DNA from 4 places in the Paraburkholderia sp. MM5477-R1 genome. Region 2 is predicted to be linked to each of the others. Evidence: riboswitches for the same ligand, from Rfam matches in the RefSeq annotation. Region 2 holds a riboswitch; each other region holds the start of a gene.
The links. A riboswitch is a leader RNA that binds a small molecule or an ion and turns the genes downstream of it on or off. The one in region 2 is predicted to bind cobalamin.
Positions count from the first base shown of each region.

Region 1: another riboswitch for cobalamin. It lies ahead of OKW35_RS02675 (HoxN/HupN/NixA family nickel/cobalt transporter); the one in region 2 lies ahead of OKW35_RS05145 (TonB-dependent receptor domain-containing protein).
Region 3: another riboswitch for cobalamin. It lies ahead of OKW35_RS14485 (TonB-dependent receptor); the one in region 2 lies ahead of OKW35_RS05145 (TonB-dependent receptor domain-containing protein).
Region 4: another riboswitch for cobalamin. It lies ahead of cobA (uroporphyrinogen-III C-methyltransferase); the one in region 2 lies ahead of OKW35_RS05145 (TonB-dependent receptor domain-containing protein).

Region 1 covers NZ_JBNDMC010000001.1:543,824-549,766, forward strand. Annotated here, with positions in the region: gene OKW35_RS02665 (hypothetical protein) at 56-280, shown strand; one part of gene OKW35_RS02670 (IS6 family transposase) at 385-597, opposite strand; one part of gene OKW35_RS02670 (IS6 family transposase) at 599-1,108, opposite strand; gene OKW35_RS02675 (HoxN/HupN/NixA family nickel/cobalt transporter) at 1,606-2,667, opposite strand; cobalamin riboswitch at 2,722-2,909, opposite strand; gene OKW35_RS02680 (copper chaperone PCu(A)C) at 3,205-3,651, opposite strand; gene OKW35_RS02685 (PepSY-associated TM helix domain-containing protein) at 3,686-5,155, opposite strand; gene OKW35_RS02690 (TonB-dependent receptor) at 5,171-5,943, opposite strand, start outside.
Region 2 covers NZ_JBNDMC010000003.1:413,677-419,619, forward strand. Annotated here, with positions in the region: gene cobT (nicotinate-nucleotide--dimethylbenzimidazole phosphoribosyltransferase) at 1-250, opposite strand, end outside; gene OKW35_RS05135 (ABC transporter ATP-binding protein) at 284-1,126, opposite strand; gene OKW35_RS05140 (FecCD family ABC transporter permease) at 1,123-2,187, opposite strand; gene OKW35_RS05145 (TonB-dependent receptor domain-containing protein) at 2,227-4,158, opposite strand; cobalamin riboswitch at 4,250-4,514, opposite strand; gene OKW35_RS05150 (ATPase) at 4,735-5,094, shown strand; gene OKW35_RS05155 (cell division protein ZapA) at 5,091-5,405, shown strand; RNA gene ssrS (6S RNA) at 5,472-5,653, shown strand; gene OKW35_RS05165 (EVE domain-containing protein) at 5,795-5,943, shown strand, end outside.
Region 3 covers NZ_JBNDMC010000005.1:463,687-469,629, forward strand. Annotated here, with positions in the region: gene OKW35_RS14475 (ABC transporter substrate-binding protein) at 1-150, opposite strand, end outside; gene OKW35_RS14480 (ABC transporter ATP-binding protein) at 147-956, opposite strand; partial or broken gene OKW35_RS14485 (TonB-dependent receptor) at 977-3,123, opposite strand; adenosylcobalamin (AdoCbl) riboswitch at 3,437-3,581, opposite strand; gene OKW35_RS14490 (SET domain-containing protein) at 3,800-4,300, shown strand; gene OKW35_RS14495 (PIG-L deacetylase family protein) at 4,297-5,199, shown strand; gene OKW35_RS14500 (Fur family transcriptional regulator) at 5,241-5,768, shown strand; gene OKW35_RS14505 (hypothetical protein) at 5,887-5,943, shown strand, end outside.
Region 4 covers NZ_JBNDMC010000008.1:4,701-10,643, reverse strand. Annotated here, with positions in the region: gene cobO (cob(I)yrinic acid a,c-diamide adenosyltransferase) at 1-15, opposite strand, end outside; gene OKW35_RS41830 (cobalamin biosynthesis protein) at 12-446, opposite strand; partial or broken gene cobA (uroporphyrinogen-III C-methyltransferase) at 522-1,262, opposite strand; cobalamin riboswitch at 1,458-1,717, opposite strand; cobalamin riboswitch at 1,798-2,075, shown strand; gene cobW (cobalamin biosynthesis protein CobW) at 2,278-3,369, shown strand; gene cobN (cobaltochelatase subunit CobN) at 3,384-5,943, shown strand, end outside.

The DNA of each region.
Region 1 (5,943 bases), on a different contig from region 2:
ATCGGCAAATGCGATCTGACGACCGTGTCCGGCGTTGCCCGGTTGGCGGACAGACATGCCGCTGAAGGTGATTCGACACGCCTGTCAGCTTCGCCGGTTCCTGGTTAGCCATCAAAATGAGGTCTCTGTGAAATACCTTCCCCGCATCGCCGCGTCCGGAGCGCTTTTGGTCGTCGCTCTCGGCGTCGTCACGTTCGCCCAGATCAAGTTCGCTCCACAGTCCGCAGAGGCCAACCCGGTCGCACGGATCGTCCTGAACGTCGAGTCGTGGAACGGCTGAGCGACTCCACCGCTGTATGTAGCCCGCGCCCCGCAGGCAAAGAAAAACGGTTGTGTCGCGATAAGGTCGACGAGGGCGAAAAATCCGACTATGGTAAGGATTCCTTATACCATCAGCGAATAGAACTGGGCGGCGACGGTTCGCGCGACTCCGTCGTCCTTCATCTGCCCTTTTCTGATCATGTTCATCACTTCGATGCCTGACAGAATGATGCGGGCGCACCGGAAATTCTTGAAGCCCATCATCGGTTTGATGATGCGCTTGATGGCACGATGGTCCTGTTCGACAATGTTGTTCAGATACTTGACCTGACGGACCTCTGATGGGCGTTTCCCGTTCAGCGTTGATGCTCTGGATGGCGGTCAGATTGGCGCCGCTTTTGTCCATGGTAACGGTCTCAGGCGCGCCGTTCTGAGCAATGGCTTTCTCGAAGTAACGACGGGCGGCAGCCTTGTCACGATGGGCCCGAAGCAGGAAATCGACGGTCTTGCCAGCCTTGTCCACAGCGCGATACAAGTACTTCCACTGGCCGCGCACCTTGACGTAGGTTTCATCCATCCTCCAGCTCTTGCCAACCGGACGTTTGTGTTTGCGAAAGGCTTTCTCGAACAACGGTACGAGCTTGATGACCCAACGATGCACGCTCGAATGGTCGACCTCGAAGCCGCGCTCGGCCATCATCTCCTCAAGATCACGCAGGCTAAGCGAATAGGCCACATACCACCGCACGCATAGCAGGATCACGTCCAGCGGGTAATGCAGTCGCTTCAGCACCTTGGTGATTCCCGGCGGCAACGTCTTACGCGGCGTCTTGCCCGTCATAGCCATTCTGGTCGTATCAATTTGGGTCGATCAATTTTACCTGATCGCCTTAGCGCGACAGAGCCCCGGCTTGGTGCGTCAGCGAACGGCAGAAGATGGCCGACCACCGCCCGACGTAGAACCGGCGGAGTCGCCCGGCCTTGATCGGTCACGTCGGGCAGGAGTCGACCCTCAGCAGTCATTTATCCGCGAAGAAGGAGCGGCCGAAGCCCAACCATAACAATACATTCAGAGCACAAAGACCCAAGCCGTCGTGGTGGGCCGTAATTCGGGCTTCGATGCGGGTGCGCGCCTCAATCGGCTGGTGTCAGAAGCGCATCCGTTCAATGCCCAATGCCCGGCACGTTCAGGCTCTTCCGGATCGCCATTGTCGCGCGAGTGATCGCTGGTTGTCGAAGCCGTGGACAGGTTCTCAGCCAGTATCCGCGCTTCGCACTCCACCATACGGCTCCGATCGTCCGCACTCTTACCTCGGACCGTCGATGCGTCTGAACCAATCTTGATCAGCCGAGATTGACGGGCAAATCGTCGTAGCGCCTGAGCTTGTAGAACAGTACAGAAGCCAACCAGCTGACGACGAAGATGCCAATCACCGCGTAGCCGAGCAAGCCAAAATTGTCCGACGCGGCGCCGACGATATCCCAGAAGCCACCCTTCACATCCAGCTTGTCGGCGATCAGTGCCAGCGCTTCGATGCCGCCGATCAACACGGCCACGACCACCGACACGAACGTGATGGTGATGTTGTAGTAGAGCTTGCGAACCGGCTTCATGAACGCCCAGCCATAGGCGCCGAGCATCAGTACGCCGTCGATAGTATCGATCAGGCACATGCCAGCGGTAAAAAGCGCCGGAAAAATCAGAATCGTCGCGAGCGACATGCCGTTGGCCGCCTGAGCGGCTGAAATGCCGAATAGCGCGACTTCCGTGGCGGTATCGAAGCCCAGCCCGAACAGGAAGCCGATCGGATACATATGCCAGCTACGCGAGACGAGCCGGAACAGCGGACGAAAGATTCGCGACAGAAAACCGCGCCTGTTGAGCAGCATGTCGAGATCTTCCTCGACCAGGCGCTCGCCGCGTTGGACACGCCGGAAAGTCTTCACGACCGATACGAGAATCATCACGTTCACGATTGCCAGCACCAGCAGGAAGCCTGCTGAAACGGAGGTGCTGATTACGCTGCCGATCGCTTTCATGCCTTCGAAGCGCGCTTTCAGCGTAACCGCTGCGAAAGCAACGGCAATCGACAGCGCGATGACGATCGTCGAATGACCCAGCGAAAAGAAAAACCCCACGGCAACCGGCCGTTTTCCGCCCTGCATCAGTTTGCGCGTCGTATTGTCGATCGCTGCAATGTGGTCGGCGTCGACCGCGTGACGCGAGCCGAACGTGTAGGCAAGCAACGCGGTACCGATCAGGGCGGACCGGCCATGAAGTGCGGTCAGTGCCCAGATCCAGATGCCGATATTGGCTGCAATGAGCAGTGACAAGATTCCGATGACCTTGCCGCGTAGCGCATGCGGACCGTCGTCGAAAAGATGTGAAAGATAGCGCCGTTGCATGAATTCCTCGCATGCCAGTTGAACCTCCCGATACGGGCGGCTTGGGCCGGGCGCGTTTGCATCCCGGGCGTGGCAGGTCTCCTGGCTCACGCGTCATCGTCCGGCGTCGCCTTCCCGGTTGCCCAGTGGCTTCATGGCGTCGGACTTCGCGCTCACAGTTGCGGGCACAGCTATGGCCTTGGCAGTCGCCTCACCATATTCCCTATTAATGCCTTGCGGCAGCCATCGCATCGCCGATTATCGCGCAGAACTGGCGCGGACAGCTTCCCTCACCGGCATCCTGAGCAGGCGCTGGTGACGAAGGCGCGGGCACGGCTCGCAGTTCAGGTGCGCGGCGCGGGATTCGCCGGTCGACCGCAGCCATGCAAGGACAGGGACGAAGAGCACCGTAGCGGCCAGCATGGCGCCCACATTCAGATGGAACGTCGCACGCGTCAACCGATCGACAGCACGCATACATTGCTCCGGTCGAAATTTGGGGTTTGTGCGGCGCCCGCCGGGTGTTTCAATCGGACCGCGCGCCGAACGAAGGGCAGCTCAGTGATCCATTGTTGCAGGACTTTTCGTCTCGCACTCGGCCTTCACCTGCTCGCCGTCGCTGAATGTGAAGGAGAACGGAATCGACATCCCCACCTTGAGCGGCTTTTTCGGCTGTTCCAGCATCACGTGGTATCCGCCCGGTGTGAACGACAGCGTGCCGTTCACAGGCACGGTTGCCTTATGGACCATCACCATTTTAGACGTGCTGCCGTTGCTCTGCGTCTGGTGAAGCATCGCCATGCCGTACGCGTCAGTTTGCACGGCGGTCAGGTCGATCGGCTTCCCGCTCATGTTCATGACGCTGAAATAGCCGCCCGATGGTAAATCGCCCGGCAGCAGGCGTATCCAGCAGTCCGAAACCATCACGGATGCGGGAGCCGCTGCAGCACCTGCCGCGCAACCGCAAAGCGCGGCAAACAGAATGAATTTGAGTGTGGGCTTCATGTTGATCTCCTGGGTTCAGGGTTGCACTGCGTCTTCAGTCCGCCAGCGGCTGGAGCGGGCGGCCAGATAGCATGCGGTCGGCCAGCCAGACCGCGATGAGCGTGACGCCCATCAATGGAAACACCGCACCGAGCAGCACGAGCGCGAGCTTCCAGCCGCGCATTGACGCAATGGCGCGATCACGTCCGGGCGCCCCAAGCGTGCCCGCCGGTCGGCGTTTCCACCACATCACACAGCCAGTGAAGGCAAGCGTCGCGAGGCCGAGCGAGAGCCCCGCGCAAACGATCTGGTTGGCGAGGCCGAAGTAGCGACCCATGTGCAGCGACGTGCCGTATGACACCGCCTTTCCCACCGCGCCGTAATCACCGTAGCGAATATCTTTCAGGATCGCACCGCTGTACTGGTCGATATAGACCGTGCGCTCGAGCTTCGGGTCCGGCGGGAAATACGACACCGTATATACGCCGCTGGCGGAGGCGGGCAATGCGACGTCGTAGTCATCGGGCAGACCGAGCGCACGCATTTGCGTCACGACGCGGCCGAGCGTCCATACCGTGGGGGCGGCATCCTGCGACTGCGGTACCGTCGCTGCGCCCGCGGCCCACGGTATCTGCGGCAGCGGCAGATCGTCCATCGTCATGCCGGGCATCGAATCCATGCCAGCCTTCTGGCTATCGGCCGCGTTGCCCACCACGGCTGAGAGTTGAGCGGCCCCCCGCGGCAGTCTCGAGTGTAGCGGCAGTCCGCCCCACGAGCCCGGTGGAGAGCCGAGGTTGACACTTGCCGAGAGCGACTTGAAATGCTTGCCCCATGAGCCCGTCCATGGCAAGCCGGTCACGACGAATGCGAGGGCACCTGCGGCGAGCCAGATGCCAAGCGCCGCGTGCATGCTTTTCCAAAGCGGTCGGCCGCGCAGCGTGAAGCGCGGCACCAGCGCGCCACGCAGCGTCGTGCCCGCGCGGGGCCACCACAACGCGATACCGCTGCCGATCATCACGAGCGTCCAGCACGCAACGAGTTCCATCAGCAGTTCGCCCAGCTTGCCGAGCAGCAGCTTGCGGTGAATCATCCGGTCGATCTGCATGAAGCGGTGTTCGACACTGAGCGTGCCGAGCACCGTGCCGTCGTACGGATTCAGGTAGAGGCTCTGCTTTTCGCCATTCGGCAGGCGGAAAATGAACTCCGCGCTGCGATCTGCGCGCGACGAGATGCGTGCGGTCGTTGCTAGCGAGCCCGCCGGCAGCGCCTGGCGCGCGTTCGCCAGCAACGTATCTTCGGCGAGGCGCGGCACATCGCGCGGCTCGACCACGAGCCTGTGCGGATACAGCAGCGGCTCGATCTGCGGCTGGAAACAGTACAGCGTGCCAGTCAATGCGAGCACCACGAGAAAAGGCATCACGAACAGACCGGCATAGAAATGCCAGCGCCACAGCGTGCGATAGCCGCGGCTCGCAGCTACGGCGGTGACCGGTGTCGAACTCGAGTCGGTTGCGGTAGTGGACATGAGATACCCCTTTCTTTACAGGTGCAGCCGACCTTCGACGTAAAAGGTGCGGCCCGGATACGGGTGATAGACGAAGTAGCGCGAGTCGAAAATATTGTCGACGCCCACGCCGATCTCGCTCAGCTTCGTCGGCCGGAACGTGAACTTCGCATCCGCAACCGTATACGTGCTCGTCCCGCCGAACACATCCGGATTCGAGTCGGTATTGGTCAGCGTGTTGTACTGCCGCCCCGAATAGCGCACCGCGAGCGTTAGCGCCGAACGGGCGTCGAAGTGATACGTGGCCGCGACGTTCGCGCGCCAGAGCGGAATCCGGTAGAAGTATTTGCCCACCGTCGCGGGATTCTGCGCATTGGCGAGAATCTTCGACTGCGTGTACGCCGCGTTCGCAATCAGGTCGAGGCCGTGCACGAACACGTCCTGCCCCTGATAGCTGGTTTCCACGCCGCGCGAGCGCACCTTGCCGATGTTCTGGAAGTTCGTGATGTTCGGAATCACGGTCGTGTCGGTCTGGCTGAAAATCGTGTTCTTCACATCGTCCTGAAACAGTGACAGCCGGAACAAACCATTCCAGTGTGCCCATTCCGCGGTCAACTCTTTTGAGAGGTCGTCCTCGGGCTGCAGATTCGGGTTGTTGTTGATGATCGACGAACCGTTGATCTGCCCCTGGAACAGTTCTCCGACTGTCGGGAAACGGTACGCGCGAGCGATCGATGCACGCAGCGTCAGATCGTCGGTGACGTCGAGTGACAGTGACGCCTTTGGCGAAAAATGATGCTGGTCGGCTC
Region 2 (5,943 bases):
CTTGCGGATAGGGGCTCACGCCTTCGGCGGCGATGCCGTGGTCGCCCGCGAAAACGATCATCGCGGGACGCTGCACGGTGGGACGCGTACTACGCTGGATCAGGCCCATCTGGCGCGCCAGCGTTTCGAGCCGGCCGAGGCTGCCGGGCGGTTTGGTGCGCGTATCGATGATCCGCTGCAGTTCGGCGCGTAGCGTCTGATCGAGCGGCGCGACTTCGGGCAAACCGGCTGGGTGTGGGATGCGAGTCATAGGTGTGATCGAAACAAGGGATAGGAATAAATATCAGCCTGACTGTGCGTCATGGCCGGCAGGCGATTCGTGACGCGCGCGCGGCGCGGGTATCAGCGCCTCGTGCTCGCCGTCGCGAATCAGAATCAGCGGATAGCCGAACGCGCGGCTCGTCAACGCGGGCGTCAGCACGTCGCGCACTGGGCCCGCATACGCGCCGCCCGCGCCGTCGAGCAGCAACGCGTGCGTCGCGAAGCGGCGCGCGAGGTTCAGGTCGTGGCACGAGAACAGCACACTACGGCGCGGTTCGCGCGTCCATGCGGCGAGCGCTTCGAGACAGTCGACCTGATGATGCAGGTCGAGATGCGACAACGGTTCGTCGAGCAGCAACAGCGGCGCGTCCTGGCACAGCACCGCCGCGAGGGCAACGCGCTGACGCTCGCCGCCCGACAGCGACAGCACGTCGCGCGCCGCAAAGTCCGCAAGGCCGAGCCGTTCGAGCGCCGCCCGCGCGGCCGCGCGATCCTCGTCGCGCTCCCAGCCCCAGCCGCCCAGATGCGGGAAGCGGTTCAGCAGCACGATGTCGAGCACGCTTGCGTTGAACGCATCGGCCGCGCTTTGCGGCATCAGCGCGCGGCGCCGTGCGAGCGGCAGCGGCTGCCAGTCGGCCACGCGCACGCCATCGAGTTCGACATGGCCCGCCGCCGGATGCAACAGCCCCGCCAGCGTCGATAGCAAGGTGGTCTTGCCCGCGCCGTTCGGCCCGGCGATGCACCAGATTTCGCCCGCATGGAACGCGTGGGTGAATGCGTCGAGCAAGGTGCGCGCGCCGGCGCGCAACGTCAGGCGCTGCGTGCTCAGCATCGAACAGGTGGGGCTGGGTTTGGCTCGTATCATCGGCGGCGTTTGAGCAGCATCCACAGGAACACCGGTACGCCGACCAGCGACGTGATCACGCCGACCGGCAATTGCGCGGGCGCGATCACGGTCCGCGCGATCAGATCCGCGCCCATCACCGCGACACCGCCGCCGAGCGCGGCCGCCGGCAGCAGCATGCGCTGATCGTTGCCGAACGCGAGCCGCAGCATGTGCGGCACGACGAGACCGACGAAGCCGATCGTGCCCGCGGTCGTCACCGCCGCGGCCGCCGCCAGCGACGCGACCAGGTACACACGCAAACGCAGCGGCATCACGGCGACGCCCAACGCCTCGGCGGCCGCGTCGCCGCGCAGCAACACGTTCAGACGCGGCGCGGCCGGCACGATCGCAAGCAACACGAGCGCGAGCGCCATCAGCGCGGTCCACGGCAGCGCGCCGCCGTTGAGGTCGCCGGTGAGCCAGAACAGCATGCCGCGCAGACGGCTGTCGGGCGCGAGATTGAGCAGCAGCGTGATCAGCGCGCCCCACCCGGCCGCGATCACCGCGCCGGTCAATAGCAAACGGGGCGACGTGTCCTGCGGCTCGCCGCGCCATAGCTCGCGACGCGCGAGGCCGAGCACCAGCAGGATCGACACGAACGCACCCGCGAACGCGCTCGCATCGACGAGCCACCATGCGCCGCCCGCGATCATCGCAACGAGCGCGAACGTCGCCGCGCCGCCCGACACGCCGAGCACGTACGGCTCGGCCAGCGGATTGCGCAGCAGCACCTGCAGCAGCGCGCCGGCGAGCGCGAGCAACGCGCCGCACGCGAAGCCCGCGAGCGCGCGCGGCAAACGCAACGTACGCACGATTTCGCCGGCGAGATCGTTGCTGCCCGTGCCGCCGAACGTGTGCGTCGGCACGAGCGCCGCAAGCACGCGCGACGGCGCGAGCGGCACGCTGCCGAGCACCAGCGACGCGCCGAGCACCGCCACGGCGGCGAGCGCGAGCCCGAGCCAGATCGCGGCCGCGCGTTTCGCGTTCATCGGGCGCGGCGTCGCCATCGCGGCGCACAGCGAAGCGGACGCGCGGCTCATCCGCGTGCGCTCACGCATGCGGCCACCCCGGCGCGCGCGTCACTGCTGCTGCCAGCCGAGCGTGAGATACGCACCGCGTCGCGGCGAGTTATACGAGTAGGCCGTTTCATAATCCTTGTTGAACAGATTGTCGATTTGCGCGCTGACGTACCACGCTTTGGTGACGTTGTAGCGCGCCGACAGATTCACGATGCCATAACCGCCGAGGTTGCCCGTGCTATCGGTACGCGGACCGCTGACGATCCACTCGCCGCCAACCCGCCATCCACCGATACTGCGATTCACCGCGAACGACCCGAACCGACGCGCGCGCCGCACGAGGTCGGTACCGTTGTCGAGATCGACCGGGTTCTGCAGCGTCACCGTTGCGCGCACGTCGGTCTTGCCGACATGACCGCTCCACGATCCCTCGAGTCCCTGCACCTTCGCACGGCCGACGTTCTCCGCGAGGTAGATGCCGGGGATCGTCTGCACGTAGTCGATCAGATTCGTATAGCGCGTCTGGAATGCGTTCAGACGCATCACGCCGAGCGCATCGGTCGCGTACTGCAAACCGGCTTCGACCGAATGACTGCGCTCGGGCTGGATCGACGGGTTGCCGCTGATCGGATAGTACAGATCGTCGAAGCTCGGCGCGCGGAACGCATCCGAATAGCTTGCGGTTACCTTCCAGCGCGACGTGATGTCGAATCCGTAGCCGAGATAGTAACTGTTCGCTCCACCGAAATCGGAGTACTGGTCGCGTCGCACGTTGGCCTGAATCTGGTTGCGGCCGAAGCGCGCGCTGTAGCCCGCGAAGACCGAATCGACGTGACGGTCGGGCGCGGCGAACGTGTCGGAGTCGAGCGTCTGGTCGAGATGCTCGTAGCCGAGTTGCAGCTTCTGGTTCGCGGCGAGCGCGAAATCGTTCTGCCACGTGTACTGGCGATTGTCGGTATCGAAGCGGCCGTTGTAGATGCCATTGGTGTTCGACACGCTGCGGTCGTCGCCCTCGGCGAGCGTGACGTGGGTGGTCCACCAGTCGGTCAGCTTGCCGTTCGCGAATACCGACACCTGACGCACCTTGCTATAGAGATTGTTCAGATCGGTCGGCTCGCCGTACGCATTGTCGTAGCTGTTGTCGTTGTTCGACTGGAAATAGCTGACGCCCGCGTCCCAGCTGTCGGTGAACTTGTGACGCAGCGACGCGCTGATGCTCTCGTTCAGATTGCCGTTTGCGTTCGGATTCGCGTTCGGCGCCTCGAGCGGATTGAGCGACGAAAAGCCGTCGTCCTTCGTGCGCGCGAGCGAGATGTTGATGGTCGTGCGGCCGTCCTGATCGAGCGCGCCGTTCACGCCGGCCGTTTGCGTCTGCGTGTGATAGCTGCCGTAGCCGACCGAAAAATTGAAACGCGGCGGATGATCGCCGCCGTCTTTCGTGAACACCTGCACGACGCCCCCGATCGCGCCCGAGCCATACAACGCCGACACGTTGCCGTTCACCACTTCGACGTGATCGACCTGATCGAGCGGAATCTGCGCGAGTTGAGCTGAGCCGAGACTCACCGAATCGACGCGCACGCCGTCGATCAGCAGCAGCGATTGCGTCGACGATGCGCCGCGCAGAAAGAGGCTCGCGGTCGAACCGGGGCCACCCGTGCGCGAGATTTGCGCGCCTGGCGCGAGTTGCAGCAGGCCGGGCAGATCGGTCGCGGTCGTGTCGGCGATGTCCTGCTGATCGAACTGCGTAGTCTGCGGGATCGCATCGCGCAACGCTTGCGGTCCGCGTTGCGCGGTCACGACGATCGGCGACAGCACGTTGCCCGACGCATCGGTGGAAGTGAGATTGGCCGCGTCGGCAACGTTTGCGGCGCTCGCAGCGGTTGCATCCGTCGCGGACGATGAAGACGCAGGCTCGGCGCTTTGCGCATGCACGACGAGCGGCAGGCTCGCGAACGCGAGGAGCGTTGCGCGGGCGATGGGGGACAGCATGGGATGACATTCCTGTGGATAGCGTGCGCGGCCTGCTTCCCCGCAGGCCGACGCGTCACGAGGCGCCCCCTTGTTTAGCGTTTTCGCGGGGGGACGTCCCTCTTTTCTGGCCGGTATCCGGGCTACGACACATCGATCCCGCCTTCCCACGCGTGACGCGCAGTGGCACACTCGCACGTTGAACTTCCAACCTTGCGATCAGGACCGACCTGCATGAGCACATCACATGCGGTCGCTTACCGTTGCGGGGGCAGCGCAGGTTCGCGCATCCGGTTTTGGCACCGCGCGCGTCCTGCTTCCCGTTTAACTGCGCGCGCCGAGAAGCGCGCGCGGGCACCAGAGTGCGGGAAGTTTACGAGCGGCCTCGCGGGGCGTCAAGAAAGGTCAACCGGAGCGCAATCGGTTCTGTTGAATGCAGGTTATTGTCCGATGGATTACCGGTTTTTTACCTTATGGTCGACGACCCGACACGCAACGAACCTGCACGTAGCGATGCTGTTACGTCTCGAAACGAGACAATTGTCGGAACCTGTAATATTCCGCGCTAAAATGCGATGTCTTTAGAGGACGCAGCACATGCTCACCGAACTCGAATCACTCTCCCAGAACATCGGCAAGCTGATTGCGATCAGCCAGCGCCACAACGAAGCGCGGCTCGCGCTCGAAGAGCAGCTCGCGCAAACGCGTGCCGAAGTGCAAGCCACGCATGCGGAACTCGCGCAATTGCGCGAAGAGCGCGACGCACTGCAGGCGGAACGCGACGCGCTGTCCGCCAAGATCGACGACGCTCAGGTGCGCCTGAATGCGATTCTCGAAAAATTGCCGCGCGCACGCGCGAGCAGCGAACCGGATAACCAGCTCGATCTGCTCGAGTCCGCCCAGCCCGGACACGAGGAAGCGGAAAGCGACGTGAGCCGACACGGAGAAAGCGCATGACCACCAAGCAGATCGAAGTATCGATTCTCGAAGTACCCTATCGTCTCGCCTGCTCGCCGGAAACGGAAGGCGCGCTGCTCGAGGCGGTCGCGCGCGTCGACGCCGAGATGAAGAAAATCCGCAGCGGCAGCAACGTGCGCGGCACCGATCGCATCGCGGTGATGGCTGCGCTGTCGCTGGCATCGGAACTGCTTAAGCTGCAAAGCAGCGTGCGACACGGAGAAGCATTTCCCGCTGAAGAAATCCGGCGTACAATGCAGCAAATGAACGAACAGCTAGGTACTGTGATCGAGCAGTACAGCTTGCAGTAAGCAGTAGTGGGCCGGTTTCGAATCGGTCACGTGTTGAACGGTTTGGGTTGTAGCTTCATCGGTTTAGCTTCCCTGCCTGGTTCGCCAAGGTCATACATTCCTTGAACCAATGCCATGTGCACGGTTGCGGAAATTTGTAGCACGGGTGTGCGCGTCACTCAGTCTGATGTACCCGAAGTGTTGCTAACTGCGACCAATTCTGAACCCTCGGTTCAGGATGCCGGCCTAGCGGCTAAGGCGGGGACCTTATCTGGAACGGCATCGGACTTCGGTTCGATGCCGTTTTTCTTTGGCCGTCGTTTTTTCGTTTGAGCGCCTTTTTCAGGGGCTTTTCCGTACGCGCCTGCTGTTGTTGCGCTTCGTTCAATCTCACACGCTCACTCCGATTCATGCGCTACTGGCTGATGAAGTCCGAACCGGACGAAGCAAGCATCGACGACCTCGCCAACGCACCTCATCGCACCTTGCCGTGGACCGGCGTACGCAACTATCAGGCGCGCAACTTCATGCGCGACATGATGCAGGTCGGCGACGGCGT
Region 3 (5,943 bases), on a different contig from region 2:
GACCGCCCTGGCCGGCGCACGCGCGAACGTCACATCGCGGTTGCAGCTGCGCACGGTAACCGGATAATGGCCAGCCTGTGCATACGATGCGGCTGCGCAGAGAATGGTGGCCGCCGTTGCGCGCCAGAGGGAAGGTTTCATTTTCGTCATGTCCCGGACTCCGGTCCTGTAATCAGCGTGATGCGCGGACGTCCCGTCACCGGGTGCCGGTCGACAAGCGCATCGACGCCATACACCGTCTTCAGCAAGGGCTCGGTTAGTACCGCCTGCGGCGTGCCGCACGCGACGATCTCACCCGAGGCAATCACGTACAGCCGGTCGCAGAACGCAGCGGCGAGATTCAGGTCATGAATCGTGGCCAGCGTGGTGATCCGCTGCCGCCGCACGAGGCCGAGCAGTTCGATCTGATGCCGCGGATCGAGATGATTGGTCGGCTCGTCGAGCATCAGCACACGCGGCTGCTGCACCAGTGCACGGGCCAGCAGCGCGCGTTGCCGTTCGCCGCCCGACAGCGAAGCGAACGGCCGCTGCCGGTGCGCATCGAGTTCGACATCGTGCAGCGCGGCGTCGACGAGCGCGGTGTCCACGGCGGTGTCGCGGTCGAGCAGCCCCTTGTGCGGCGTACGGCCCATCGCGACGACCTCTTCCACCGTCAGGCCGAAGTCGTCGGGCGGGTCCTGCTGTACCACCGCGATGCGTTGCGCCGCCCAGCGCCCGGACTTGACCCAGACGTCGTCGCCGTCCAGCCTGACGGCGCCGCTGTGCGGCCTTGCGTAACGGAACGCACACCGCAGCAGGCTCGTCTTGCCGCTGCCGTTGGGTCCGATCAGGCCGACGAATTCGCCCGGCTGCACTTCGAGCACGATCCGCCGCAGCAGGCTCTCGCCGTCGTCCGGGCGTCTCGCATCCCGCGACGGCGGCGACCAGCCTAGTCCTTCGATATGCAGTGAGGTCATGGCTTTGCCGATCAATGAGGCTAGAAAGTCATCGTCGCGGTGACCCACCCCGAGCGCGGCGCGCCGAGCAGCCATTCGGTGCCGTCGTTCTGCGTGGAGACCGCATAGGTCCGGTTGGTCAGGTTGCGCAGATAGAGCGCGAGCGTCAGGTTGCGCGTTGCGCGCCACGATGCGGACGCATCGACCAGTGTGTACGACGGAATCGACACGCTGTTCGCGTTGTCGCCGAAGCGCCGTCCGACATACTGCACCCCGGCTCCCGCGCGCCAGCCAGGCGCGAACGCCCAGTCGAGCCACACGTTCGCGGTCTGCTCGGGGATGTTGTAGGGCACGTTGCCCGCGCGCGACACGCTCTGACCATCGACCGCCTCGTCGAAATCGTCGTACCGCGCGCGCAGCAGCGCCGCATTCGCCTCGACCGACCAGCCGCCGCCCAGCCGCAGCGCGCCCGACCATTCGACGCCGCGCGACGACTGCCGGCCGACCTGCTCGCTCAGATCCGGGTTCAGCGGATCGGTGCTCACGAGGTTACGTTTCACGATCTGGTACACCGCGAAGGTCCAGGAGCCGCGGCCGCCGAGCACTTCCTGCTTGACACCCGCCTCCCACTGCTGACCGGTCGACAGCGTGAACTGACTGTTCGATTGCGACAGCGTGATCAGCGAACTGACACCGTCGGTGCCGGTGGTGTACTGTCCATACACGGACAGCGTCGGCGTAAGCGCGAACACAAGGCCCGTGCGCCATCCGGTATGGGCGAACGTCCTGTCGAACGACGCCGCCGCAGTCGTGGCAGTCGCGAACGTGTCGCGATGGAAGTCGATATGGTCGTAACGCAGGCCACTCACCCACGCGAGCCGGTCGGTCAGCTCGAACCGGTCCTCTGCAAAAAGGGACGCCTGATGCGTGACGGTGCGAAACGCGGGCACGGTCGAATCGGGACTGTCGAACACGCCCGGATCGAAACCGGATGCCGGCACGATCGACGAGCCGCCGTATGGTGAATTGCTTGTATCGACAAACGAGATCACATTGAAGTCCGCGCCGACGACCAGCCGGTTCTGATGGCCCCATGCATGCCCGTCGATCGTCGTGTCGAGCTGGTCACCGATCTGCCGCTGATGATGGAGGATCTCGATGTAATCGCTGCGCAACACATCGCCATCCGGTTGCAGGGCGTAGCTCTCGCTATCGTGCCAATGGCGGTTTGTCAGCAAATAATAGAGCTGGTTGCGCACCGTGATGCCAGGCATGGCGTGCCACTTCGCGTTCAGCCGCGTCCACTGGTCGTAATAGGAGATCGCGGAATCGGCGACGTTGTAGTTCTGGTACCGGAACGCCGGATTGAGCGCACCGTCGAGCACCGGAATCCCGAAATAGCGTGCCGGCTTCTGGCGCCCGTAGTCGTAGTCGAGTGTGAATGACAAGGTCGGATCGACGTCGAGGCGCAATGCGCCACCGAGCGCCGTGGTATGCGAATCGCCGCGCGGTACCCAGCCGTTCGAGCGGTCATCGCTCACGTAAAAGCGGTATGACAGCATGGGCCCGAGCGCGCCCGTCGTATCGAGCGCCACGCGCTTCTCGCCATAGGCGCCCGCGCCGAGCTGGACCGTGGTCGCGTAGTCGCGCTGCGGCGCCTTTGGCACGACGTTGATCACGCCGCCGATGCCACCCTCGCCATAGAGCACCGACGCCGGACCGCGCAGCACCTCAATCCGGTCGACCGACCACGTATCGAACGGAAAGGTCACCGTGCCTGCGCCAGGATACATGCGCGTGCCGTCATAGAGCGTCGTGATCGACTCCGGCCCGCTGAAGCCGCGCACCGACACCGAAGTGCCGCCATTGCCGGGTGCCGCGCGTCGGTGGCAAAGCCGGCCGCACGCGTAATGGCCTCGTTGACCGTGGTGTCGCCGCGCACCTGAATCTGCTCACCGGTGAGCGTCTCGACGCTCGCCGGCGTATCGAGGCTCGACAGTCCAAGCCGGCTGCCGGTACGGATCGGCGTGCTCAGGTCCGGTGTATCCGTATGGCCCGATGCCTGGACCTTAACAGCCGGCAGCGTCTGTGCCGGCTCCTGCGCAGATTGCCTGCTCTCTGCCGCCGGGCCGCTGCCGTCATCAGCAAACGCGGATGACGCGCCGATCAGCCACGCGCAGCCGAGCATCCCCGCTGTGAGCTGACGTCTGCGGCGTCGCTGCGCTCGCGACGGCGAAAGGATCGAGGTTTTCTTCATTGTCCTGCTCTCTTTTCTTTTTTCTCTGGCGCTACCGTATCCGGTGCGCCTGTTTTTTATGCGCTCGACACACGTGCCGATCCACCGTGTCATCGACGCAGTGAAACACCCGCACGATTGCCGGAAACACGAACCAGGCATGCCGTGCTGACCGGCGACACTTACCGGGTCAACACAGACGACCGGAGAAAAAGAGGAAGCAACGGGCAGCCGATGCCCGGTGGACACTGAGGATGCAGGTCATGACGGTTCTCCTGGGGTTTCGCGCCCCATGACAGGTGAAGGAAGACAAGGCCCAGGTCTGACTCCCGGTTTCAGGAAACCGGTCACAGTGGCGCGACCGCGCTGGATTTGCACCAGCTTCCGGGCTTTGCGTGCGCAATTCTAATCGATCGCACACTCAATTCCCCCGCGCCCCGGCCTGGCTACCGCATGCCTGCACGTGCAGGCTGCCCGCTTTATGTCGGGGTCATCGCGCCAGCGGTCGGATCGCCCGCGATTCCGGCAGAACGATACCTAACCCGCATCGTAAACGCAACATAGTTGCGATAATTAGAAAAGGGAACGCTATACTTGAGTCTGCTTCACCGCATACATTCCTGCATTCATGCCCCGCCTGATCCAGATCCGACGCAGTCCCATCCATGGCAAGGGTGTCTTTGCCCTTGCCGACATTCCGCGCGGCTTGCGCATCATCGAATACAGGGGGGCGCGCATTACCCACGCGGCAGCACGACGCCAGCATCCCGTCAACGCCGAAGACCCGTTCCACACCTTTCTGTTTGCGCTGAGTGACGGACGCTACTGCATTGATGCGGGCACCGGCGGGAACGCCGCCCGCTGGATCAATCATCGTTGCGCACCGAACTGCGAGGCGGTTGAAGACTACGACCGCCAGGGGATCCTGCGCGTGTACCTCCATGCGAAACGCCTGATCCGCGCAGGCGAGGAACTGAGCTTCGACTACAGCCTTCAGTTCGATCATCCCGCCACTGAGGAAGACCGTCGCAACTACCTGTGCCGCTGCCGCTCATGGAACTGCCGCCGTACGATGCTGGCGACGGTTGAGGTGGACGGCATCGCCACGCCCCGGAAACTTTGTCGATGAACAGGAGCGCAAACCGGGACCCTACACGACGGCAGGTCATCACGTCGTACGTCGATACGTTCGCCGCACTGCTGCGCGAGCCGATAACACTTCCGGACATCTCACAGAGCACAGCGACGCCGAGGAGCGTGGACCGCACGCGGCCGCTTGCGCTGATTGTTTCGCCCCACCCCGATGATGAATGCCTGACCGGCGGACTTGCGCTCAGACTGCAGCAGGAAGCAGGCTTTGAGGTACTGAACATCGCCGCTACACTAGGCAGTAATCCGGGCCGCCGCAGTGAACGATGGAACGAGCTGTGCCATGCCTGTACCCGGCTTGATTTTGCGCTGCTCGATCCAGCCTTCGACGGTCGCCAGCCGGTCACGCCGGCGCGACGCCGCGCCGACCCGGCAGGCTGGGCCCGTGACGTCGATCGCCTCGCCGCGCTGTTCGACGACTACCGGCCCCGCGTGGTCTTCTGCCCGCATGAGCGCGATGGCTCTGCGACGCACATCGGTGTCCACCGGCTCGTGCATGACGCCCTTCAGCACCATGCCCACGCCGTCTGGCTTGCGCAGACAGAATTCTGGGGTACCCTGGAGCAGCCCAACACACTCGTCGAACTCGACAGCTCAAGCGTCGTGACCATCATCGAGGCGCTGACCTTCCACCGTGGTGAAATTGCCCGCAACCCCTATCACCTGCGCCTGATGTCATGGCTCGCGGACAGCGTGCGACGCGGTGGCGAGGCTGTGTTCGGTGCCGGAATGCAACCGCCGTCCTTCGCCTTCGGCGCGTTGTACCGGCTCGAGCGCTGGGCGGGCGGCCGGCAGACGGCAGTCGGGCGTCCGATGGCCATCGCTGCGGAGGATGGCCTGCAACCGCTGTTCGACCAGGGCATGCCGCCAGGTCCATGACGACGACCATACGACACGCGTGGCCTTGCCCGCGCGGGACGATGTATCATTCCATTATTGGACAGTTGCATCCACGGTCATCCATGCCTACCCGCCACTCTCCGCGCAAACATCCACCACACGCTCCTACCGACTGGCCATCGCGCCTGCGCGAGGCGGGGCTGCGCTCCACTGCGCTTACCGTTGCCGTGCTCGAACGCCTGGAGGGCGCCGATCAGCCCCGTTCGCATGAAGAACTCGCCCGCGATCTGGGCGCCGCTACAGGTGCGGGAAAAGTGGATCGCGTGACCCTCTACCGGATCCTCGACCGGCTGACTGCCGTTGGCCTGCTCACCCGAATCCAGGGATCTGACCGCGCCTGGCGCCATGCAATCGCAAAGCACGAGACCTCCACTGGTTATTTCGAGTGCGATCATTGCCACAACATTTCTGCGCTTCCGGAAGATCCGGAACTGGCCGGTGTGCTCGCCCGGATCGAGCGCAAGCTTAGCCGCCGCGGCGTTCATAGCACGAACTCTGCCGTCACGATTCACGGTACCTGCCACGACTGCTCGACCCACGGCGTGTGAGCACGCAGGATCATTGCACCTGATTTGGCGGGTCCGAAAGCAGGTTGTTAACGCCACTTTGTTGCATTAATAACCAACCCTGTTACCATGGGATTTTCTGCTGGCGTCCGCCGTACCCATGACTTCGCCGATTCCCCAGAGCTTCGATGACTGGCAGCACTGCATTGAGCACGAG
Region 4 (5,943 bases), on a different contig from region 2:
CGGATCGGTTTTCATCGAGGGTCCTGGTTTTGAGGGGCGGGATGGGATGGGGGCGCGTCGCTAAGGGCAGCGTTGTTCGCCGCTGCGATCGCAACCGTGATGCCGGCGTGCGCGGTCTTGCGTACGATTAGACGCGCGTTTTGCGCGGTTGTGCTGGAGTCCTGCGCCGTTGCCGCCAGCAGCGCACACGGCTCGCACACACCGTCGACGCCGAGATGCGCGTGTGCCGCCGCCGACGGCGACGCGACCGGCACCGCGGCGATCTGCTCGCGGCTGAACAGTTGCAGCGGCAGCTGATGACGTGAGCAGAATTCGAGCAGACCGGCTTCGTTGGCTTTGGTGTCGATCGTCGCGATCGCGCGGATCTGCTCGAAGGCATTCGATCCGAGTGCTGCGCGGACGGCGGCTTCGATCTCAGCGGCTTCGCTGTGCAAGCGGCAACCGATGCCGACGCTCAGCGTTTTGATCGCGCGTCCGAGTCCGTGTCGTGTCGCGCTCGCTGCCAGTTCGTGAGCAACGCCGGCGTCGCGTTTGGCCGCATCACGCGCCAGCGCGAGCGACGCCACACCGCCGATCACGACGATCGCCGGCGAGCCGAGCCCCGCACGCGCCACCGCCTCGGCGAACTCGCGAAGCGGCGCGAGCACATGACGCTGCTCAGGCCGCGTCGCCGACTCGATCGCCGCGCACGGCGTGTCGGCGGACATGCCGGCCGCGAGCAATGCGCGGGCGATCTCGCCGAGCCGGCGCATGCCCATATAGATCACCAGCGTCATGCGCGTCGCGGCGAGCGCGGCCCAGTCCGGTTCGCCACTGCCGCCGGCGCCGTGGCCGGTGACGAACACGACGCCCTGCGCGTGATCACGATGCGTGACCGCGATACCGAGCGCCGCGGGCGCCGCGATGCCGGCCGTGATGCCGTTGATCACGTCGACTTCGATACCCGCGGCCTGTAGCGCCTGCAACTCTTCGCCGCCGCGGCCGAACACGAACGGATCGCCGCCCTTGAGCCGCGCGACGCTGCGCCCCGCGCGCAGATGCCCGAGCATTTGCGCGACGATGTCGGCTTGCGGCGTCGACGGATGGCCGCCGCGCTTGCCGACGTACACGACTTGCGCGTCGGTGCGCGCGAACTGCAGCACGTCGGGATTCACCAGATCGTCGACGAGCACGACATCGGCCTGCGCGAGCGCACGGGTGGCCTTCAGCGTGATCAGTTCGACGTCGCCGGGACCGGCGCCGATCAGCCAGGCGCGCGTCATCGCGGCGTGCATGGCGCGCGCCATGCGGTGATGGAAGAAGAGACGCGGCGTGCGACAGCGCGCGCGGCGGTGAATATAGAGGTCATGCGGAACTGCGAATCCGGGCACGCGCGATGCCGCGCTGCTACGCCTTCACATCCGTTCCCCGCGGATTCCGGCGGCCGGCGGCGCCGCGTGATGCACGGATGCAATGCGGCACCGCCTCCGCGTCTGGCCGGTATCCGGGCTGGCGGCCTCATGCGCTTCGCCTTCCCGTCCCGGTTTGTGGATTCGCGGGACAGTGGCATCAAAAAACGCATGCGCGGCACGGCGGAATCGAAGGCGAATCGAATCGCGCGCCGCAGGTCGCTTACCGTTGCGGGGACAGCACAGGTTGAACGCGCGAGGCGCTGCCTGTTTCCCGTTTAACTGCACACGCGAGCGCATGTGCGGGCACCAAACGCGCGCATACGATAGCACATGGCGCCTTGCCGGATAAGCCTCGGCGGCGCTTTCCGGCTCGCTGCGTTGCTTGACTGCGCAAGGCCGCGGGCCTACACTCGCACGCACTTTGGGTGCTCGCGTGCGCGCTCGTGCGCATGCAGTTAAACGGGAAACAGGGAGCCACCTGCTCTGGAGCGGCTAACCTGTGCTGTCCCCGCAACGGTAAGCGAAAAGCGGTTCCGGCTTGATAGCCGGGCACCGCAGTGCCGGCTTCGATGTCCTCGCGCAAGCTCGCGTGGACATTTCACCACTGGACGAGAAACCACTCGGCCGGGAAGGGGAAGCGGCGCTTTCGCCAGCCCGGATACCGGCCCAAAGAAGCAGAACGACCGCCGCGGGGATGCGGCGGCGCGTTCATGACCTCAGTTCCGCTTTCTGTATTTCCGTTGTCGCGGCAATGCCGTCGTTCGTCCCCGTGTCTGGTGATCGCTGGTACTTCTGCGCGTGCTTCATTCGCTCCATTCGCCAGCCGACGCGGACCCACGCGCGGACTTTCCGGCATACCGATCAACGCCAAGGGATGGACCTCACGATGCAAACTCAATTGCGCAAGATCCCCGTCACGATCGTCACGGGCTTTCTCGGCAGCGGCAAAACCACGCTGCTGCGGCACATTCTTCAGCATGCGGGCGGCAAGCGCATTGCGGTGATCGTCAACGAGTTCGGCGAGCTCGGCATCGACGGCGAAATCCTCAGAGGCTGCGGCATCGGTTGCGATGAAAACGGCGTCGAGACCGAAGGGCAATTGTATGAACTCGCGAACGGTTGTTTGTGCTGCACCGTGCAGGAAGAATTTTTCCCGGTGATGGAAAAGCTCGCGGAGCGCCGCGATGAACTCGATCACGTGCTGATCGAAACGTCGGGCCTGGCGTTGCCGAAGCCGCTCGTGCAGGCGTTCAACTGGCCGCAAATCCGCAACGGCTTCACGGTCGACGCGGTGGTGACGGTGGTGGACGGCCCGGCCGCCGCGAGCGGCCAGTTCGCCGATAACCCGCTCGCCGTCGATGCGCAGCGCAAGGCCGATCCGAATCTCGATCACGAGTCGCCGCTGCACGAGTTGTTCGAAGACCAGTTGTCGGCGGCCGATCTGGTGATTCTGAACAAGACCGATCTGATCGACGACGCGCGGCAGCACGAGGTCGAAGCCGCGATCCGCGCGGAGATTGCGCCGCAGGTGAAGATCGTGCGCGCGCAGCAGGGGCGGCTCGACCTGCATACGCTGCTGGGCCTCGAAGCGGCGTCGGAAGAGACGATCCACCTGCGTCATGACCACCACGGTTCCGCCGACGACCCCAATCACCACCACGATGAATTCGATTCGGTCGTCGTGCAGGCATCCGTACCGTCGCGCGACGCGGCGCTCGCCGCCTTGCAGGCGCTCGTCGAAACCCACACGATTTACCGTGTCAAAGGCTTCGCGGCACTGCAGGGCGCGGCGATGCGTCTCGTGATCCAGGGCGTGGGCCGGCGCTTCGAGAGCTACTTCGACCGGCGCTGGCAAGCGGGTGAAAATGGCGACGGCGCGTTGAGCCGCTTCGTGCTGATCGGCGCAGACCTCGACCAACACGCGATGCAACAGGCGTTCGACGCGGCGCTCGGCGCGACGTCGAACGCGACGGCATAAACAGGCGCCCCAGCATGCATCTGCTGCGCACGACGCCGGGCGGCTTCGTCGACGATACGCAGGGCGTGATCCGCATCGATCAGCAGCCCGCCGAGATCGTCGTGCTCAGTTCCGCCGACACCACGCTGTCGCTGCTCGCGAGCGTAGTGCCGCGTCTCGGCGACGGCTTTCCGAGCGTGCGGCTCGCGAACGTCACGTATCTGCGTCAGCCTGCCTCGGTCGATTTCTATCTGGACGACGTGTTGCAGCATGCGCGCGTGGTCGTCGTCGATCATCTCGGCGGCGAAACGTATTGGCCGTACGGCATCGAGCAGGTGGTCGCGCTCGCGCAGCGCAAACAGCAAACACTCGCGATGTTTTCCGGCGATCTGCAGGAAGACCCGAACCTGCTCGCGCGCAGCACCGCGAGCGCCGAGTTGTGTCAGCAGCTGTGGCGCTATCTGCGCGAGGGCGGTCCGCAGAACGCCGAGGCGTTTTTGCGCTGCATCGCGTATCGCGCGCTCGACTGGGGGCGCGAACCCGATCCGCCGCGCGCGTTGCCGGCCGCGTCGCTGTATCACCCCGAGCGTGATACCCCCATCGTCGCCGACTGGCAGGCGCGTTGGCGGCAAGACGCGCCGGTCGTCGCGATTCTGTTCTACAAGGCGCATCTGCAGGCCGCCAATACCGCGGTGTTCGATGCGTTGATCGACGCGCTCGAAGCGCAAGGGCTCAATCCGCTGCCGCTCGCGATCACGTCGCTGAAGGATGCGGTGAGCCGCGATGTCGTGCAGTCGCTGTGCGCGCAAGATGGTGTCGCGCTCGTGCTGAACACGACTGCGTTCGCCGCTTCCGCGATCGACGACCCGGAGCCGCTCGCGCTCGCCGGTGACGCGCCGGTGTTTCAGGTGATCCTGAGCGGCGGCAATCGCGAAGACTGGCTGAAGGACAACCACGGCCTCAATTCGCGCGACATCGCGATGCATATCGCGCTGCCCGAAGTGGACGGGCGCATCATCACGCGCGCGATCAGCTTCAAGGGGCTCGCGTATCGCTGTGCGCATACGCAGGTCGACGTGGTCCGCTATCAGCCCGACCTCGAACGGGTGCGCTTTCTCGCCGAGCTGAGCCGGCGCTGGTGCCGTTTGCGTTCGCTCGATAACGCCGACAAGAAAGTCGCGTTGATTCTCGCCAACTATCCGATGAGCGAAGGGCGCATCGGCAATGGCGTCGGGCTCGATACGCCGGCGTCGGTGGTCGGCATTCTGTCGATGCTGCGCGATGAAGGTTATCGTGTCGGCGAACTACCCGAAAACGGCGACGCGTTGTTGAACAGGCTGACCGAAGGCGTGACCAACGATCCGGTCGTACGCGATCTGCGTCCGGCCCTGCAAAGCCTCGCACTCGACGACTATCTCGCGCATTTCAACGCGTTGCCGGCGAGCGTGCGCGACGCGTTGAACGCGCGCTGGGGCAAGCCCGAGCAGGACCCCACGCTACGGCGCGGCCGCTTCATGATCGCCGGCTGGCGCTGCGGCCAGGTGTTCGTCGGCATTCAGCCTGCGCGTTCGCGCGAGCACGGCGACTACGCGAGCTATCACGATGCGGAGCTCGTACCGCCGCACGCATACCTCGCGTTCTATTTCTGGCTGCGCCATCAGTTCGGCATCGACGCGGTCGTGCACGTCGGCAAGCACGGCAACCTGGAATGGCTGCCGGGCAAAAGCGTCGCCTTGAGCGATGCGTGCTGGCCCGATCTGATTCTCGGACCGATGCCGCATCTGTATCCGTTCATCGTCAATGATCCCGGCGAAGGCAGCCAGGCAAAGCGGCGCGCGCAGGCGGTGATCATCGATCATCTGATGCCACCGCTTACACGCGCCGAAAACTATGGGCCGCTGCAGGACCTCGAACGCCAGGTCGACGAATACTACGAAGCATTGATGGTCGATTCGCGTCGCGCGAAGCTCTTGCGTCGCACGATTCTGACGACGATCGTCGAGCATCGGTTGCACGAAGAGCTGAGTCTCGCGGCGCCGAACCGACAGGACGATGAAGACGCGCTGCTCACTCGCGTCGATGCGTGGCTGTGCGAGCTGAAGGAAGCGCAGATTCGCGATGGCCTGCATACGTTCGGGCAGTCGCCGCGCGGCGTGCAGCGGCGCGACACGCTGCTCGCGCTCGGGCGCTTTCCGGTCGGCGATGGGCGGGCCGGCAAGGCGGGGCTCGTCGACGCGCTGGCGCGCGATCTGCGCATCGATCATCGGTTCGACCCCTTGACGGTGGATTGGGCCGCCGCATGGGACGGCCCGCGACCCGATGTATTGCAGCGGGTCAGCGATGCGCCGTGGCGACATTATGGCGATACGCGCGAGCGGTTGGAATTGCTCGCGGGCGAGCTGTTGCGCGGTGTCTGCGATGTCGATTGCGATGATGCGGATCGTTCGCAGGCCGTCCCCGTAGCCGACGAAAGTCTGCCGCAAGCGGCACAGGTGATCGCACGCCTGCGCGACGACGTGCTGCCGCGTCTCGACGCCTGCGGCCCGCAGGAAATGACGCAGCTGAAACGCGGCCTCGAAGGACGTTTCGTGCCGC